2 regions of the Streptomyces sp. NPDC001100 genome follow, and region 2 is predicted to be linked to the other one. Evidence: riboswitches for the same ligand, from Rfam matches in the RefSeq annotation. Region 2 holds a riboswitch; the other holds the start of a gene.
What was found. Region 2 has a riboswitch for glycine ahead of gcvT (glycine cleavage system aminomethyltransferase GcvT). Riboswitches for the same ligand answer to the same signal wherever they lie in the genome.
Positions count from the first base shown of each region.

Region 1: it holds a riboswitch for glycine, as region 2 does, so the genes downstream of both, gcvP (aminomethyl-transferring glycine dehydrogenase) here and gcvT (glycine cleavage system aminomethyltransferase GcvT) in region 2, are expected to answer to the same signal.

Region 1 covers NZ_JBSFKO010000040.1:6,157-15,114, reverse strand. Annotated here, with positions in the region: gene ACWDEW_RS39610 (ABC transporter permease) at 1-125, shown strand, start outside; gene ACWDEW_RS39605 (ABC transporter ATP-binding protein) at 122-1,186, shown strand; gene gcvP (aminomethyl-transferring glycine dehydrogenase) at 1,283-4,168, opposite strand; glycine riboswitch at 4,348-4,443, opposite strand; gene ACWDEW_RS39595 (PRC-barrel domain-containing protein) at 4,558-4,929, shown strand; gene ACWDEW_RS39590 (DNA polymerase IV) at 4,851-6,353, opposite strand; gene ACWDEW_RS39585 (MerR family transcriptional regulator) at 6,411-7,055, opposite strand; gene ACWDEW_RS39580 (bifunctional nuclease family protein) at 7,272-7,745, opposite strand; gene ftsR (transcriptional regulator FtsR) at 7,831-8,568, opposite strand; gene ACWDEW_RS39570 (FHA domain-containing protein) at 8,612-8,958, opposite strand, start outside.
Region 2 covers NZ_JBSFKO010000004.1:73,814-82,771, forward strand. Annotated here, with positions in the region: gene ACWDEW_RS06730 (L-serine ammonia-lyase) at 1-496, opposite strand, end outside; gene glyA (serine hydroxymethyltransferase) at 627-1,886, opposite strand; gene gcvH (glycine cleavage system protein GcvH) at 1,901-2,281, opposite strand; gene gcvT (glycine cleavage system aminomethyltransferase GcvT) at 2,400-3,521, opposite strand; glycine riboswitch at 3,556-3,674, opposite strand; glycine riboswitch at 3,675-3,788, opposite strand; gene ACWDEW_RS06750 (AAA family ATPase) at 3,938-4,627, shown strand; gene ACWDEW_RS06755 (enhanced serine sensitivity protein SseB) at 4,692-5,477, shown strand; gene ACWDEW_RS06760 (enhanced serine sensitivity protein SseB C-terminal domain-containing protein) at 5,654-6,442, shown strand; gene ACWDEW_RS06765 (ABC transporter permease) at 6,780-7,787, shown strand; gene ACWDEW_RS06770 (ABC transporter substrate-binding protein) at 7,859-8,958, shown strand, end outside.

The DNA of each region.
Region 1 (8,958 bases), on a different contig from region 2:
CCCTCGCGGTCTACCTCGCCCTCCAGAACGACCCGGAAGCGGCGATCGCCCTCAGCCTGGTCCTCCTGGCCGTTTCGATCGCGGTCCTGGCAGGACTTCGGGACCGCTGGATGACCACCTCATGAGCTACCTCATCACCACACCTGACAAGGGCCTCGACGCCCATCTCGTCGTGGACCGCGGCACCTTCCGCCTGGACGTCGAGCTGGCCGCCGCACCGGGAGACGTGGTCGCCCTCCTCGGCCCCAACGGCGCGGGCAAGACAACCGCGTTGCGAGCCCTGGCCGGCCTGGTCGGCCTGACGGACGGTCATCTACGGCTGGACGGCACGGAGTTGGACCGTATGCCCCCGGAGTCCCGCCCGGTGGGAGTCGTCTTCCAGGACTACCTCCTCTTCCCGCACCTCACCGCACTCGACAACGTCGGTTTCGGCCCGCGCTGCCAGGGCGCGACCAAGGCGGAGTCCCGGGCCATCGCCGCCGAGTGGCTGGAGAGGATGGGCCTCACCGAGCACGCGAGCGCCAAGCCCCGGGGACTCTCCGGCGGCCAGGCTCAACGCGTGGCCGTGGCAAGGGCGTTGGCGACCCACCCACGCCTCCTGCTCCTCGACGAACCCCTGGCCGCCCTGGACGCCCGCACCCGCCTGGACGTACGGGCCCAACTCCGCCGCCATCTCGCGGAGTTCGAAGCGGTAGCCGTCCTGGTCACCCACGACCCCCTGGACGCCATGGTGTTGGCCGACCGGCTGGTGGTGATCGAGCACGGCACGATCGTCCAGCAGGGCACCCCCGCCGACATCGCCCGCCACCCGCGCACGGACTACATCGCCCAACTCGTCGGCCTCAACCTCTACAAGGGCAGCGCCGACGGCCACACGGTCACACTCGACACCGGCCCCACGATCACCACCACGGAGGACCTGACCGGCGAGGTGTTCGTGGCGTTCCCACCAAGCGCGGTGACTCTCTTCCGAGACCGCCCGACCGGCGCCAGCGCCCGCAACCTCTGGCACTGCGAGGTAGCGGGCCTGGAAACCCACGGCGACCAGATCCGCGTCGACCTGACCGGCGAACTCCCCCTGGCAGCAGACCTGACGACACCGGCAGCAGCCGAACTGGACCTGCATCAGGGGGCGTCGGTCTGGGCCGCCGTCAAGGCAACCCAGACCCACTCATATCCAACCTGAGCCAGAGCGCTCCTTCAGGACGCGGGGCTGTATCAATTTGTGGCTCCGCCACGGGGCGCGCCCAGCCGCAACGGACCCGCAGCCGAACTCCGAGCCTCAGTCCTCGTACGCATCCAACGGCGGGCAGGAACAAACAAGGTTCCTGTCCCCAAAGGCCTGGTCGATCCGCCGCACAGGCGGCCAGTACTTGTCGGCAACGGAAACACCCGCCGGGAAGACAGCCTCCTCGCGCGAGTAGGCGTGCCCCCACTCCCCACCCAACGCGGCAGCGGTGTGCGGCGCGTTCCGCAGCGGGTTGTCCTCGGCCGGCCACTCCCCCGCGCCGACCTTCTCGATCTCTCCGCGAATCGCGATCATCGCCTCGCAGAACCGGTCCAGCTCGATCAGGTCCTCGGACTCGGTCGGCTCGATCATCAGCGTGCCGGCCACCGGGAACGACATGGTCGGCGCGTGGAAGCCGTAGTCGATGAGCCGCTTGGCGATGTCGTCGACGGAGACACCGGTCGCCTTGCTGATCGGCCGCAGATCGATGATGCACTCGTGCGCGACGAGCCCGCCGGGCCCGGTGTAGAGCACGGGGTAGTGCGGTTCGAGCCGCTTGGCGATGTAGTTGGCGCTGAGGACCGCCACCTGCGTGGCGCGCTTCAGCCCCTCGCCGCCCATGAGCCGGACGTACGCCCAGGAGATCGGCAGAATCCCGGCCGAGCCCCAGGGAGCAGCGGAGATCGGCCCAACTCCCGTCTCAGGACCGGCCGCAGGCTGCAAGGGATGGTTCGGCAGATACGGCGCCAGGTGCGAGCGCACGCCCACCGGCCCGACACCCGGCCCACCCCCACCGTGCGGAATGCAGAACGTCTTGTGCAGATTCAGATGCGAGACATCGCCGCCGAAGTGCCCCGGCTTGGCAAGCCCCACAAGGGCGTTGAGGTTGGCGCCGTCGACGTAGACCTGCCCGCCCGCCTCGTGGACCTGCGCGCAGATGTCGGCGACGTGCTCCTCGAACACCCCGTGCGTGGACGGGTAGGTGATCATCAGCACCGACAGCTCGTCGCGGTACTGCTCGATCTTCGCCCGCAGGTCCTCGACGTCGATCTCGCCGTCCTCGGCGGTCTTCACGACGACGACCTTCATCCCGGCCATCACGGCACTCGCGGCATTCGTGCCGTGCGCGGAGGACGGGATCAGACACACGGTCCGCTGCTCGTCACCGTTGGCCCGGTGGTACCCACGCACCGCCAGCAGTCCGGCCAACTCGCCCTGCGAACCGGCGTTGGGCTGCAGCGACACCTTGTCGTACCCGGTGACCTCGGCCAGCCGCTCCTCCAACTCCCTGATGAGCGTGAGGTATCCCTGCGCCTGCTCGGCGGGCGCGAAGGGGTGCAGCTGCCCGAACTCGGGCCAGGTGACCGGCTCCATCTCGGTGGTCGCGTTGAGCTTCATCGTGCAGGAGCCCAGCGGGATCATGCCCCGGTCTAGCGCGTAGTCCCGGTCGGCCAGCTTGCGCAGGTAGCGCAGCATCGCGGTCTCGGAACGGTGGTCCCGGAAGACGGGGTGCGTGAGGTACGCGTCGTTCCGCAGCAGCGCCTCGGGCAGCGTGTCCTCAGCGGTCGCGTCGAGCGCCTCGATGTCCCCTTCGACCCCGAACGCGGCCCATACGGCGGCCAGTTGGGCGCGGGTGGTGGTCTCGTCGCAGGCGATGGACACCTGGTCCGCGTCCACGAGGTGGAGGTTGACCCCGTCCTCGCGGGCGGCGGCGACGGCCTCGGCGGCCCGGCCGGGAACGCGCGCGGTCAGCGTGTCGAAGTAGCCGCCGTGGACAACCTCGACACCGCCGGCGGTGAGCCCGGCGGCGAGGATCGTGGCGTACCGGTGCGTCCGCCGCGCGATGCCCTTGAGCCCCTCGGGCCCGTGGTAGACGGCGTACATGCCGGCCATGACGGCGAGGAGCACCTGGGCGGTGCAGATGTTGCTGGTGGCCTTCTCGCGGCGGATGTGCTGTTCGCGGGTCTGCAGGGCGAGGCGGTAGGCCTTGTGTCCGTCGGCGTCGACGGAGACGCCCACGAGCCGCCCGGGCAGGCTGCGCGCGAACTTCTCGTGCACGGCCATGTATCCGGCGTGCGGCCCGCCGAAGCCCATCGGCACCCCGAAGCGTTGCGTCGTACCGACCGCGATGTCCGCGCCCAGCTCGCCGGGCGACTTGAGCAGCGTGAGCGCGAGGAGATCGGCGGCGACGGTGACGAGGGCGCCGAGCGCGTGGGCCTGCTCGATCAGCGGCTTGATGTCGCGTACGGCACCGGAGGCGCCCGGGTACTGCACGAGCACGCCGTTGATCTCGCGCTCGGCGATGTCGGCCGGGATGCCGTCGCTGAGGTCGGCGACGACGACCTCGACACCGGCCGGCTCGGCGCGGGTCTCGATGACGGCGATGGTCTGCGGCAGCGCGTCCGCGTCGACCAGGAACAGACCCTTCTTGTTCTTACCCATGCGCCGCGAGAGCGCCACGGCCTCGGCGGCGGCCGTGCCCTCGTCGAGCAGGGAGGCGCCGGAGGTCGGCAGCCCGGTGAGGTCGGCGACCATGGTCTGGAAGTTGAGGAGGGCTTCGAGCCGCCCCTGGGAGATCTCCGGCTGGTACGGCGTGTAGGCCGTGTACCAGGCCGGGTTCTCCATGACATTGCGCAGGATCACGGGCGGGGTGAAGGTCCCGTAGTACCCGAGTCCGATCATGGAACCGAGGACCTCGTTGCGGTCCGCGAGGGAACGCAGCTCGGCCAGCACCTCGGCCTCGGTACGAGCACCGGGCAGGTCCAGGGAATCGGCGTTCTTGATCACATCGGGGACCGCGGCGGCCGTGAGCTCGTCGAGCGAGCCGTAGCCGACCTGCGCGAGCATCTTGGCCCGCGCTTCCTGGTCGGGGCCGATGTGGCGCTGCTCGAACGGGATGCCCTGTTCGAGCTCGGAGAGCGAAGTGCGAGGGGTGGTCATTTTGGGAGGCCTCCTGGTCGGACACGACCTTCGAGGGCACCACGACAGTGGGGTGCCGGACGGCCTCCCCCTCTGTCATCTCAACCTGAGAGCTTCACCGGTCACCCGAGGGTCACCGGCTTTCACCGTCGGTGAGAGCGAGGGCCGTCGCCGGCACCCGCCCTGCTTTCCAGAGTGACCTCGTCCGTGCGGTACGTGGGCCTGAGAGATTCCGGGGAGGATTTGCTCCTTCGGCGCCTCCGATGAAGTCTGGAGGACTCTCCCGCACGGGGTCAGCAGCCGCTCGCCAGCCTACCAGCGAGCGGTGCAGCCGAGCTTTCGAGTGGCCACCGGCCCGATTGTGCTCTTTTGTAGAGTTTACGAATGAGTTGCGACCAGGAGGAGGGCCCGTGCAGACCGATATCGATCCGCGCAACCTGATCGGCCGCAAGGCGTTCGACCGCACCGGCGCCAAGATCGGCACGATCGACGAGGTCTACCTCGACGACGCGACCGGTGTACCGGAGTGGGCGGCCATACGCACCGGCCTGTTCTCCAGGGACGCCTTCGTCCCCCTGGAGCCCAGCGAGCTCATCGAGGGCACCCTGCACATCCCCTTCGACCGCTCCCTGATCAAGGACGCCCCCGACTTCGGCGTGGGCCGCCACCTCTCCCCCGACCAGGAACTCCAGCTCTACCACCACTACGGCCTCGACGTGGCCCCACCGCCCTCCCTCCCGGACCGCGACTTCGGCAGACTGGCGGGCTCGGACGACGCCTGAGCCGAGGCGGCGAGAGGGTCGGCGGGTCTTCGATTCTCCGGGGGCGGCGCCACCAACTGCCCTGATGCCACGGCCAGTTCACCCGCGTCCCGCGTCACCAACGGCAGCGGCTCCGCCGGCTCCAGCTCGGGATCGTCGGTCCGGAACGTCCGCACCCGCCCGGGCCCGGCATCCTCCGGCGTCTCAAACCGCACGGTGACCCGCCCCAGCCCGCTGCCCTGCACCCACCCGTGCCCGAACCCGGCGTGACGCACATCGTGGCCCGCGGGCCAGCGCCGCTCGACGGGCGCCGGCTGCTCCCCTCCCTCTTCCTCCTCCGTGTGCTCCTCCTCAAGAAGGTCGGCCTGCTCCCCCGCCGCCTGCGCGAACAGGTCCTCCTGCGTGTAGTCGGCGAGCCCGGAGACACCCACCCCCAGCAGCCGCACCCCGCCCGTGGTGTCCACGGAGTCCAGCAACCGCGCCGCTGCCTCCCGCACCACCCCCGGGTCGTCGGTGGGCCCGCGCAGCGTCTCGGAGCGCGTCAGCGTCGAGAAGTCGTACCGCCGCACCTTGAGCACGATGGTCCGCCCCGACAGCCCGGCGCCCCGCAGCCGCCGTACACACCGGTCGGCTAGGCGCTGCACCTCCAGGCCCACCCGGATCCGATCGTGGATGTCCACGTCGTAGGTGTCCTCGACGGACACCGACTTGGTCTCCCGCTCGGCCACCACGGGCCGCTCGTCGTGCGCGAGCGCCATGGCGTACAGCGCGTGCCCGTGCGCCTTGCCGACCAGTCGTACGAGCTCGTCCTCGCCCGCCTCGGCGATCTCGTCGACCGTGGTGATCCCGGCCCGCCGCAGATGGTCGCCCGTCGCCGGTCCGACCCCCGGCAGCGTGCGCACCGACAACGGTCCCAGCAGCGCCCGCTCGCTCCCCGGCTCGATCAGCACCAGCCCGTCGGGCTTGGCCCGCTCGGAGGCGATCTTCGCGAGCATCTTGGAGGCCGCGAGACCGACCGAGCCGGTGAGCCCCGTGACCGCCCGTATGTCGGCGCGGAGCCGCTCCCCGGCCCGCCGCGCGGACTCGGCGTCCCAGGCCGCCTCACCGGCCTCCAGATCCACGAACGCCTCGTCCAGGCTCAGCGGCTCCACAAGCGGCGACAGCGCCCGCAGCAGGGCCATCACCTGCTCGCTGATCGACCGGTAGAACCCGAAGCGCGGCACGAGATACGCGGCGTTCGGAGCGAGTCTGCGCGCCTGGGCCATGGGCATCGCCGAGTTCACCCCGAAAACCCGTGCCTCGTACGAGGCGGTGGCCACCACCCCGCGCGGCCCGAGACCGCCCACGACGACGGCCTTCCCGCGCAGGCTCGGCTTGGATGCCTGCTCCGCCGAGGCGAAGAAGGCATCCATGTCGAGATGCAGGATCGTGGGCGCGGTTCTCACATCTCCGATGCTGCCCTACGCCACTGACAATGCCCCGCCACGGCTCCCGCCGGGTCCTCAGACGGCCCGGTTGCGCCGCCTGGCCAGCTCGTCGGCGGGGTTGACCCCGAGCAGCGTCTCGCCGGTGTCGACGCGCTCCCCGTGCAGCTGCGACAGGGCGCTCTCGACATCCCGCCACACCACGCCCACGGCGATCCCGAAGACCCCCTGGCCGCCCTGGAGCAGGGCGTGGACCTCGTCCGGCGAGGTGCACTCGTAGACCGTGGCGCCGTCGCTCATCAGCGTCATGCGCTCCAGATCGCGGAAGTCGCACTCCCGCAGGTGCAGCACGGCGCTGCGGATGTTCTGCAGCGACACACCCGTGTCGAGGAACCGCTTGACGATCTTCAGGACGACGACGTCGCGGAAGCTGTAGAGCCGCTGCGTCCCCGACCCGTGTGCGGGCCGCACGCTGGGCTCGACGAGCCCCGTGCGTGCCCAGTAGTCCAGTTGCCGATAGGTGATGCCGGCCGCCGCACAGGCCGTAGGGCCCCGGTAGCCGATCTGCTCGGACGCCATGGCCGTCGCCCCTCCACTGCTCGGCACGGCAGTGGGTCGATGCGGAGCGTGATCGGCCGCACTGCCATGAAGCGGGTACGGGCCACTGTCCCCGAAACTGCGTTCCGGGGCACCCCCAGCCGTACCGTCGCCGCTGCTTCTCACGCCGACCTCCGTCCTTGACCTGCCTTCTCGACGGTAGGCAGTCACCAGGGGTGCGTCAACGATCGCCACGCTAGGCACGCCGAGTGATAATCACCCTAGGAGTGGTTTCCCGTACCCCACCGCGGGGAAAGGCTAGCCGAATGCTCTCGCGGCGGGCCGCAGGACGCTCTCACACGCCGGTGGCAAATGCCAGCATTTTCCTGCCGGCCGTCGATCTCACTGGCTGTTGGTCCCGAAGTCCTCGGGCGAGATCTGGTCGAGGAACTCGCGGAACTTCTCCACCTCGTCCTCCTGCTCGTCGGGGATCGCGATGCCGGCGTCGTCGAGCACGCCGTCGCTGCCGTAGATCGGCGTCCCGGTGCGCAGTGCCAGCGCTATGGCGTCGGACGGGCGGGCGCTCACCTCGACTCCGCTGGCGAACACCAGCTCGGCGTAGAAGACGCCCTCACGCAGATCCGTGATGCGTACTTCGGTGAGCTCCTGGCCGACGGCCTCCAGCACGTCCTTGAACAGGTCGTGGGTCAGCGGTCGTGCGGGGGCCATGCCCTGCTGTGCGAAGGCGATCGCCGTCGCCTCCCCGGGCCCGATCCAGATGGGGAGGTAGCGGTCGCCTCCCACTTCACGCAGGAGCACGATCGGTTGGTTGGAGGGCATTTCGACCCGGACACCTACGACATCGAGCTCGTTCACACAGCAACCCTAGGCCGTGCCCGGGACGTTTGGGTAGTCGGGCCGGGATCGGGTGACCGATCAGGCTGCCGTAATCCCGCCCGGCTCAGGGCAGGCGTACACCCAGCGCGGTCTGCACCAGCGCGGCGTGCAGCTTCACCGTGAGCCCCGCCAGCTCCTTCGTACGGGCCTCCGCGTGGGCCCTGGTCTGCGGATTGCGGTGCCGCTTCAGTGGGGCGACCACCTGGTCGACGAGCCCGGCCTCGCGGTCCGCCGCGGCCTTCATGGCGCGCAGGTGCCGGGGTTCGATCCCGAACCGCCCCAACTCCAGGACGAGCCCGGCCACGGTGACGGCTTCCGCGTCGTACACGCCGTCCGGCAGTGGAGCGATGAGTCCGTACGACTCCCACTCGTCGAGCTCCTGCTCACCGATCCCGGCGGCGGCCAGCAGCTCGGCCCGCCCGATCCGGGCCGCCGTGGGGCCCTCCACGGGCTCCAGGACGACTTCGCCGTCCCGTTGACGGCCTACGGTGGGCAGCGGGGCGGCCTCTCCGCGCTCCATGGCTTCGAGGTGCTCGCGGATCACCTTGAGCGGCAGATAGTGGTCCCGCTGCATCCGCAGAACATGGCCGAGGCGCTCGACGTCGGCGGGGCTGAACTTGCGGTATCCGGAAGGGGTCCGCTGCGGCTCGATGAGCCCCTCCGACTCCAGGAAACGGATCTTGGAGATGGTGACTTCGGGGAACTCGTCGCGCAGCGTGTTCAGCACCGTGCCGATGCTCATCAGCCCGGTGTCCGCGGCGGCGGTACCGTGCCCGGCACCGCCGCTCGGTGTTTGAAGCATGGACCTTCCTGGGGGAATCCCCCGGACACAGTCCGAGGGAGGGTCAGTAGCCCCGCTGGCTCGCGTAGAACACCAGCCGGTACTTGCCGATCTGCACCTCGTCACCGTTGGCCAGGGGGACCGAGTCGATGCGCTCGCGGTTGACGTACGTGCCGTTCAGGCTGCCGACGTCGGCGACTGTGAAAGAACCGTCGGCAACACGCCGGAACTCCACATGGCGGCGCGAGACCGTCACGTCGTCCAGGAAGATGTCGCTCTGCGGATGACGGCCGGCAGTGGTCAGCTCGCCGTCCAGCAGGAAGCGGCTGCCCGAGTTCGGACCGCGCCGCACCACCAGGAGCGCCGAGCCCAGCGGCAGGGCGTCGACGGCCGCCTGGGCCTCCGGGGAGA
Region 2 (8,958 bases):
GCTTGATCCGGTCGGCGCCGACCGCCTCCTCGTCGACGACGAATCCGCCGCCCACCGAGTAGTACGTCTTGGACAGCAGCTCGGCGCCCGCCGCGTCGTACGCCCACAGCGTCATGCCGTTCGCGTGGTACGGCAGGGCTTTACGGCGGTGCAGCTTCAGGTCGGCGTCGAAGTCGAACGGGATCTCGTGCTCGCCGAGGAGCCGGATGCGTCCGGCGGCCTTGATCTGCTCGACCCGTTCGTCGGCCCCCTCCACGTCCACCGTGCGCGGCGACTCGCCCTCCAGGCCGAGCAGCACCGCCTTCGGGGTGCCGTGCCCGTGCCCGGTCGCGCCGAGCGAGCCGTAGAGCTCGGTGCGGACGGAGGCGACGGAGTCCAGCAGCTCCTCGTTGCGCAGCCGGCGCGCGAACATGCGGGCCGCCCGCATCGGGCCGACCGTGTGGGAGCTGGACGGGCCGATGCCGATCGAGAACAGGTCGAAGACCGAGATGGCCACGGTGACTCCTCAGAACGCAAGACGTGCGGGGTGGTGCAAGGGATGGAGCGCCGCGCACACCTCCCAGTGTGCGCGGCGCCCCCGGTGGGCGACTACAGCCCGGCGGACCGGGCAGGGCCCGATACGCGGACTACAGACCCGGATACAGCGGGTACTTCTCCGCCAGCGCCGTGACCCGGGCCTTCAGGCCCGCCACGTCGTACGACGGCTTGAGCGTCTCCGCGATGACGTCCGCGACCTCGGCGAAGTCCTCGGCACCGAAGCCGCGGGTCGCCAGCGCCGGCGTGCCGATGCGCAGGCCGGAGGTGACCATCGGGGGCCGCGGGTCGTTCGGGACGGCGTTGCGGTTGACCGTGATGCCGACCTCGTGGAGCCGGTCCTCGGCCTGCTGTCCGTCGAGTTCGGAGTTCCGCAGGTCGACCAGGACGAGGTGCACGTCCGTGCCGCCCGACAGGACGTCGACCCCTACGGCCTTCACGTCGTCCCGCACCAGGCGCTCGGCGAGCAGCCTGGCACCCTCAACCGTACGCCGCTGGCGCTCCTTGAAGTCCTCGCCCGCCGCGACCTTGAAGGAGACGGCCTTGGCGGCGATCACATGCTCCAGCGGACCGCCCTGGAAGCCGGGGAAGACGGAGGAGTTCAGCTTCTTCGCGAACGACTGCCTGGCGAGGATGATCCCGCCGCGCGGGCCGCCCAGCGTCTTGTGGGTGGTGGAGGTGACGACGTCCGCGTACGGGACGGGGTTCGGGTGGAGGCCGGCCGCCACCAGGCCCGCGAAGTGCGCCATGTCGACCCACAGGTACGCCTCGACCTCGTCCGCGATCCGGCGGAACTCGGCGAAGTCCAGCTGCCGCGGGTACGCCGACCAGCCCGCGATGATGACCTTCGGGCGGTGCTCCTTGGCGAGCTTCTCCAGCTCGGCCATGTCGACCAGACCGGTCTGCGCGTCCACGTGGTAGGCGACCACGTCGAACTGCCTGCCCGAGAAGTTCAGCCGCATCCCGTGGGTGAGGTGGCCGCCGTGCGCCAGGTCGAGGCCGAGGATGGTGTCGCCGGGCTGGGCCAGCGCGAACAGGGCGGCCTGGTTGGCGGAGGCGCCCGAGTGCGGCTGCACGTTGGCGTACTCGGCGCCGAACAGCTCCTTGACCCGGTCGATCGCGATCTGCTCGGCCACGTCGACGTACTCGCAGCCGCCGTAGTAACGACGGCCCGGGTACCCCTCGGCGTACTTGTTGGTGAGGACGGAGCCCTGCGCCTCCATGACCGCGACCGGAGCGAAGTTCTCCGAGGCGATCATCTCCAGCGTGGACTGCTGACGGCGCAGCTCGGCGTCGACCGCGGCGGCGATGTCCGGGTCGAGCTCGTGCAGGGGCGTGTTCAGGACGGACATGGTTCTGCGACTCCTCAGCCGGCGGTGAAGGCGGTGTACTCGTCGGCGGAGAGCAGGTCGCCGGGCTCCTCCGTGATCCGCACCTTGAACAGCCAACCGCCCTCGAAGGGCTCGGAGTTGACCAGTGCGGGTTCGTCCACGACGGCCGAGTTGATCTCCACGACCTCACCGGTGACCGGCGCGTACAGGTCCGACACCGACTTGGTCGACTCCAGCTCGCCGCAGGACTCGCCCGCGGTCACCGTGGTGCCGACCTCGGGGAGCTGGGCGTAGACGACGTCGCCGAGCGCGTTGGCCGCGTACTCGGTGATGCCGACGGTCGCGACACCGTCGACGGCGGCCGTCAGCCACTCGTGTTCCTTGCTGTACCGCAGATTCTCGGGGTGGTTGCTCATGGCGTGAATTCTCCTGTACGCGGGGGAGTGCTGGTGAAGGGGGGAATGCGGAAGGGATCGCCGAACAGGGGGAACAGAGGCGATCCGCCCGGTCACGGACTCGACGCTACGACGACTGTCACTTCCGGCGCTTGTAGAACGGCAGCGCCACGACCTCGTACGGCTCGTGGCTGCCCCGGATGTCCACGCCGACACCGGCCGTGCCCGGCGCCGAGTGCGCGGCGTCGACGTAGGCCATCGCGATGGGCCTGCCCAGCGTGGGGGAGGGGGCGCCGGAGGTGATCTCGCCGATCACCCGGCCGTCGGCGACGACGGAGTACCCGGCGCGCGGGACCCGGCGGCCCTCGGCGATCAGGCCGACCAGGACGCGCGGCGGCTGCTCGGCGGCGCGCTCGGCGGCGGCCTCAAGAGCCGTGCGCCCGACGAAGTCGCCGTCCTTCTCGAACTTCACGACCCGGCCGAGCCCGGCGTCGAACGGGGTGAGGGCGGTCGACAGCTCGTGGCCGTACAGCGGCATGCCCGCCTCCAGGCGGAGCGTGTCCCGGCAGGACAGGCCGCAGGGGATCAGCCCGGCCGCGGCTCCGGCCTCGGTCAGTGCCTCCCACAGCTTCTCCGCGTCACCGGGGGCGACGAACAGCTCGAAGCCGTCCTCGCCGGTGTAGCCGGTGCGCGCGATCAGCGCGGGGACACCCGCGACCGTGCCGGGCAGACCGGCGTAGTACTTGAGGCCGTCGAGGTCGGCGTCGGTGAGCGAGGCGAGGATGCCGGGGGACTCGGGGCCCTGGACGGCGAGCAGCGCGTACGCGTCACGGTCGTCGCGGACGTCGGCGTCGAAGCCCTCGGCTCGCTCGACCAGCGAGTCCAGGACAATCTGGGCGTTGGACGCGTTGGCGACGACCATGTACTCGGTCTCGGCCAGCCGGTAGACGATGAGGTCGTCGAGGATGCCGCCGTCGGCCTGGCAGATCATGGTGTAGCGGGCGCGGCCGACGCCCACGGAGGCGATGTTGCCGACGAGCGCGTAGTTGAGGAGTTGGGCCGCGTCCGGTCCGGTGACCGTGATCTCGCCCATGTGCGAGAGGTCGAAGAGGCCGGCCTTCGTGCGGACGGCGAGGTGTTCGTCGCGCTCGGAGCCGTAGCGCAGCGGCATGTCCCAGCCGGCGAAGTCGGTCATCGTCGCACCGAGCGAGCGGTGCAGCGCGTCGAGCGCGGTACGACGGGGGGCGGCGGTACTGCTCATCGGTCGGTCTCCCAAGGCATGACGGCGAGGTCGTTCCTCCCCATCTGTCATCGGAACCTGAGAGGTTCGCCATGACCGCGCGGGACACGCACGGGTCACGGGTTGCACCTTGGGTGGGACCACCGGCGACGGCGGTCCGCTTTTCAGATGTGCCTCGCCCGCGCGGTAACTGGGCCTGAGAGATTCAAGGGAGGGACTTGCTCCTTCGGCGCCCCGAGCGTCGTACGACTGACGACGTACGACCGGGGACTCTCCCGCGCGGATTCAAGCGGCCGGTATGCAGTTAGGCGCGCACATCATCGCACAGGCTTTGTAACAGGCCTGTGGCCGGAAGCGAACGGAACCGCGAGACACCGTGCATTACCTTCTCTTTACGTTCGTTGGGGAGAATCTTTCCTGACCCCGCAGGGAGGACGATCACGGTGACAAGGACCACGGTGTACGCCACGACCTCGGCCGTAACGCTGCCCGAGCAGCCCTCGGCCCCGGCCGGGGAGGCATGCCCGGCCCGCCCGGCACCGGTCGTCCGCGACCTCCGCGAGCGCGCCGGCCGCAGCCCGCACGGACTCCGCTTCGGCCGCCGCGACCTGGTCGTGGTCACCGGCCTGCCCGGCAGCGGCAAGTCCACGCTGATGCGGCGCGCGGTCAGCGGCGACGGAGCCCGCGTCGACAGCCAGGACGCGAGGGACCGCTGGGAGACTCGGGCGTCCCGTATATCTGGCCTCCTCCCGTACGCGGTCTACCGCCCCCTGGTCCGCCTCGCCCACTACGCCGGACTGCGCCGCACCCTGCGCTCCGCGTCCGGAGCCGTCGTGCACGACTGCGGCACCCAGACCTGGGTGCGCGGCTGGCTGGCCCGCGCCGCCCACCGCCGCGGCGGCACCCTGCACCTGGTGTTCCTCGACGTCAGCCCGGACACCGCGCTCGACGGCCAGCGCGAGCGCGGCCGGGGCGTCTCGCGGTACGCGTTCCTGCGCCACCGCCGGGCCGCCGCCCGCCTGTTGTGCGCCGTGGAGCGCGGCGACCTGCCGCACGGCGTGGGCTCGGCGGTCCTGCTGGACCGGGACGCGGCGGACGTGCTGCGCCGGATCGACTTCGCGGACTGAGCCGCTAGCCTTTTCCGTCACAGCACGTTTACAGCAGGCGGTTTCACCAGCAGGCGGTAGGTAGATGGACTTCCCGGCGGACTTCCCCGGTCAGGCGTACCCCCACCCGCATCCGCACGGCGGATGGCCCGGCAACGAGCTGGAGGAGGTGCTCTCGGTCTCCCTCGGCCTGCCCTCGGCCGGCGGCCGGATCATCGAGGTGCTGTCCCGCAGCTTCGTCTGGGTCCCGCTGCCCAGCGGCGGCGGCCCGCACAGCGGACCCCTGGACCTGCCCACGCTGGACATCGACGGGCAGGCCTTCGTCCCGGTCTTCAGCTCCGAGGAGCAGTTCCGCCAGGTCGTCGGCTCGCATCTGTCGTTCACGATCGCGCCCGCGGTGGAGTTCGCCCGCGGGCTGCCCCCGCAGGTGGGCATCGCGGTGAACCCGGACGGCGTGGTCGGCATCCCGCTCCCGCCCGCCGCCGTGGCCGAACTGTGCCGCATCGGCCGCAGCGCCCTGGACGGCCCCACCAGCGGCGGCCGGGTCCGCCTCTTCGAACCCGACTGGCAGGACGACCCGGTCGACTTCCTCGCCGCGGCCTCCGCCGAGTTCGCCGCCATCGGCGTGGTCGGCACCGCCCGCCGCTGCCTGGCCGCGATCGAGACCGCCGACCCGGTCATGTTCGTGGGTGTGGAACTGACCAACTGGGACGGCGACCTGAGGGCGGCCCCCATGGACGCCCTGTCCCGCGCCCTCACCAGGGCCGAGGTCAAATGGCCGGTCAACCTGGTCCTCCTCGACGTGACACAGGACCCGGTGGCGGAGTGGATGCGCCAGACAGTGCGTCCTTTCTATACACAGGGTCACTAGCAATCGCCGTTGAGGGCAGCTGGCCCGGGGGCGCGGGGCTGTGTCGATTTGCGGCTCTGCCGCAGGGCGCGACAAGCCACGACGCACCCGCACTCGCCAACGGACACTGAGCCCCCACCCATTGGGCGCTTAAGCTGGACCCCAACGCAGGCCAACCACCAGAAGGGGCGGTACACGTGAGCGCCAGCGGCACCGCGACCGGCCAGGTCGAGCACATGCTGCGCCAGGTGACGCCCGGGCGCTACGACGCCTACGAGGCGCTCCTGCGCGCCCTCGCGACCCCCCACTCCGGCCAGATCTGGATGCTCCTGTGGCACGGCCAGTCCGGCTCCCCGGACGCCCAGTACGGAAACATGCACGTGGAGGGCTACGGCTACGCCCCCTGCGTGACCTCCGCCCAGGAGCTCTCCGCCAGCGGCTGGAACCGCTCCTACGAGGTGGTCGACGGCCTGGACGTGGCCCGCACCCTCTACCCCGACCACTTCGGCCTCTGGCTCAACCCGCACGCCCCCGGCGGCGGCGTCGGCATCCCCTGGCTGGACCTGCGCCGCATCGCCACCGGCCTGGAGCGCCAGCCCGCAGGGCCCCTGCGCCTGACGGAGCCGGCGATCGAGGTCCCGCAGTTCTACGGCCTGCTCACGCAGAACGCCCACCGTACCCCGGCGGTCCGCACCCTCCGCCGCGCCTGGGTGCAGCCCGCGCTCGGGGCGCCGTATCTCGCGATCGGTCTGGATGTCTACGACACCAGTCCGCCCGCCGTGGACTCGGTGCGCGCGATGATGCAGCAGTCGATCGGCGCGGTCCCGGACGGGCTGCCGGTGTCGACCGTGGCGATGTCCGACGACTACGACCCGGTGGCCCTGTGGCTGCGGGCGAACGCCCGCCCGTTCTACGACCGCGAGGCCCAAGCGGCGCCCGCCCAGGCGGGCGGGTACGGCTACCCGCCCGCCCGTGGTGGATACTGACCCGGCGAGTCCTCTTCCCCGCTTCTCCGCAGGATTTACGTCGACGACACATTTCTTCGCGCGTAGATCGCGGTCTGGTGCCCCAAAAAGCGCCGAATCGGTGATCTGTCCCAACTGCCCCGCGTCCGGGGGGCGTTACCCGTTGTCCGTATAACGGAACCCTCCAGCCCGCATCACGTTTACGCATCCATTCACCGTCAAGTCTGGCAGCAGATCACCAAAGCGTTGAAGACTCCCGCACCAGGGGCCGTTCGCCCCGATGTACTACGGACTGATCATGGCCGCCACAGCGGCAAGTGTGGGCCGGCTACCGCCGGTTGAGAGGGGTCCCTGCCAGATGACGGCACCATTGCACGAGCCGACTGCGGAAACGGCCCCGAGCGCGGCCGAGGAAGCGGCGGTAGTGAGCGCCGAGACGAAGGGCGTTCAGGGCCGTTCCCTGGGCCGGATCGCCTGGGAACGGCTGAAGCGCGACAAGCTCGCCCTGACGGGCGGCATCGTCGTGCTCGTCCTCATCCTGCTCGCCCTGCTCGCGCCGGTCATCACCAACCTGCTCGGACAGGACCCCGACGTCTACCACGAGAACCTGATCGACCCGCTGTTCAGCACGCCCACCGGTTCCCTGGGCGGCATCAGCGGCGATCACCTGCTGGGCGTCGAGCCGGTCAACGGCCGCGACATCCTCGCCCGCATCCTCTACGGCGCCCGGATCTCGCTGCTGGTCGGCTTCATGTCCGCGGTCGTCGCCGTGGTCCTGGGCACCGTCCTCGGCATCCTCGCCGGCTTCTTCGGTGGCTGGGTCGACTCCGTCATCAGCCGCGTCATGGACGGTCTGCTCGCCTTCCCCCAGCTGCTCTTCATCATCGCGCTGGTCTCCGTGATGCCGAACGACCTGCTCGGCCTGTCCGGGTCGAGCGTGCGCGTCTTCGTGATGATCCTGGTCATCGGCTTCTTCGGCTGGCCCTACATCGGGCGCGTGGTGCGCGGCCAGACGCTCTCGCTGCGGGAGCGCGAGTACGTCGAGGCGGCCCGCTCGCTGGGCGCCGGACGGGCGTACATCCTGTTCAAGGAACTGCTGCCCAACCTGGTGGCGCCCATCGTCGTCTACTCGACGATGATGATCCCCACCAACATCCTCACCGAGGCGGCCCTCAGCTTCCTGGGCGTGGGCGTCAAGCCCCCCACCGCCTCCTGGGGTCAGATGCTGTCGAGCGCGATCGACTACTACGAGTCCGACCCCATGTACATGGTGGTCCCGGGTGTGGCGATCTTCATCACCGTTCTTGCCTTCAACCTCTTCGGCGACGGCGTGCGGGACGCGCTGGACCCGAAGGGCTCTCGCTGAGCCGCCATACCCAAGTGTCCCGTGGCACCAATCACGGGGTCTCTCATCAAAATTCCGGAGGATCCGAGATCGTGACTACCCAACGCACCTCAGGGCGGCGTAAGCAGGCGTTTGCCGCTGCTGCCGCGGTCGCCGCACTGCTGACCACGGCGGCGTGCGGCGGCAGCAACAGCGACGACAAGGGCTCGAGCACCGGCGCCGCGGGCTTCAACGCCGCGAACGAGAAGGTCGCTCAGGCTTCGCTGGCCAAGAAGGGCGGCACGCTGAAGTTCGGCGGCGCCCAGGACGCCGACTTCTGGGACACCACCCGCGGCTACTACGGCTTCATGTGGAACTTCGCCCGCTACTACAGCCGCACGCTCGTCACGAACAAGGCGGCGCCGGGTGCCGAGGGTGCCCAGCTCACTCCGGACCTCGCCACCGGTCTCGCCAAGGTCACCGACGGCGGCAAGACCTACACGTACACCCTGCGTGACGGTTCCACGTGGGAAGACGGCAAGGCGATCACGTCCCAGGACATCAAGTACGGCATAGAGCGCGTGTGGGCGCAGGACGTGCTGTCCGGTGGTCCGACGTACCTGAAGGACGTCCTCGACCCCAAGGGCGAGTACAAGGGCCCCTACAAGGACACGACGAAGGACCATCTCGGTCTGAAGGCGATCGACACGCCGGACGCCAAGACCATCGTCTTCCACCTGCCGAAGGCCAACTCGGACTTCGAGGACATGCTGTCCCTGGTCTCCGCCTCGCCGGTCCGGCAGGACAAGGACACCAAGGCCAAGTACACGCTGCACCCGTTCTCCTCGGGCCCGTACAAGTTCCAGTCCTACACGCCGGGCAAGGACCTCACCCTGGTCCGCAACACCGCGTGGAAGCAGTCCTCGGACCCGGTCCGCAAGGCCTACCCGGACAAGATCACCGTTCAGTTCTTCTCGGACGCCAACCAGCTCGACCAGCGTCTGCTCAACGGTGACATCGACCTCGACATCAACCAGACCGGCATGTCGCCGCAGGGCCGCACCACCGCCCTGAAGCAGCACAAGGCCAACCTGGACAACCCGACCTCGGGTTACATCCGCTACGCGGTCTTCCCGCAGAGCGTCGCGCCGTTCGACAACATCGAGTGCCGCAAGGCCGTGATCCTCGGTGCCGACCACGTGTCGCTGCAGAC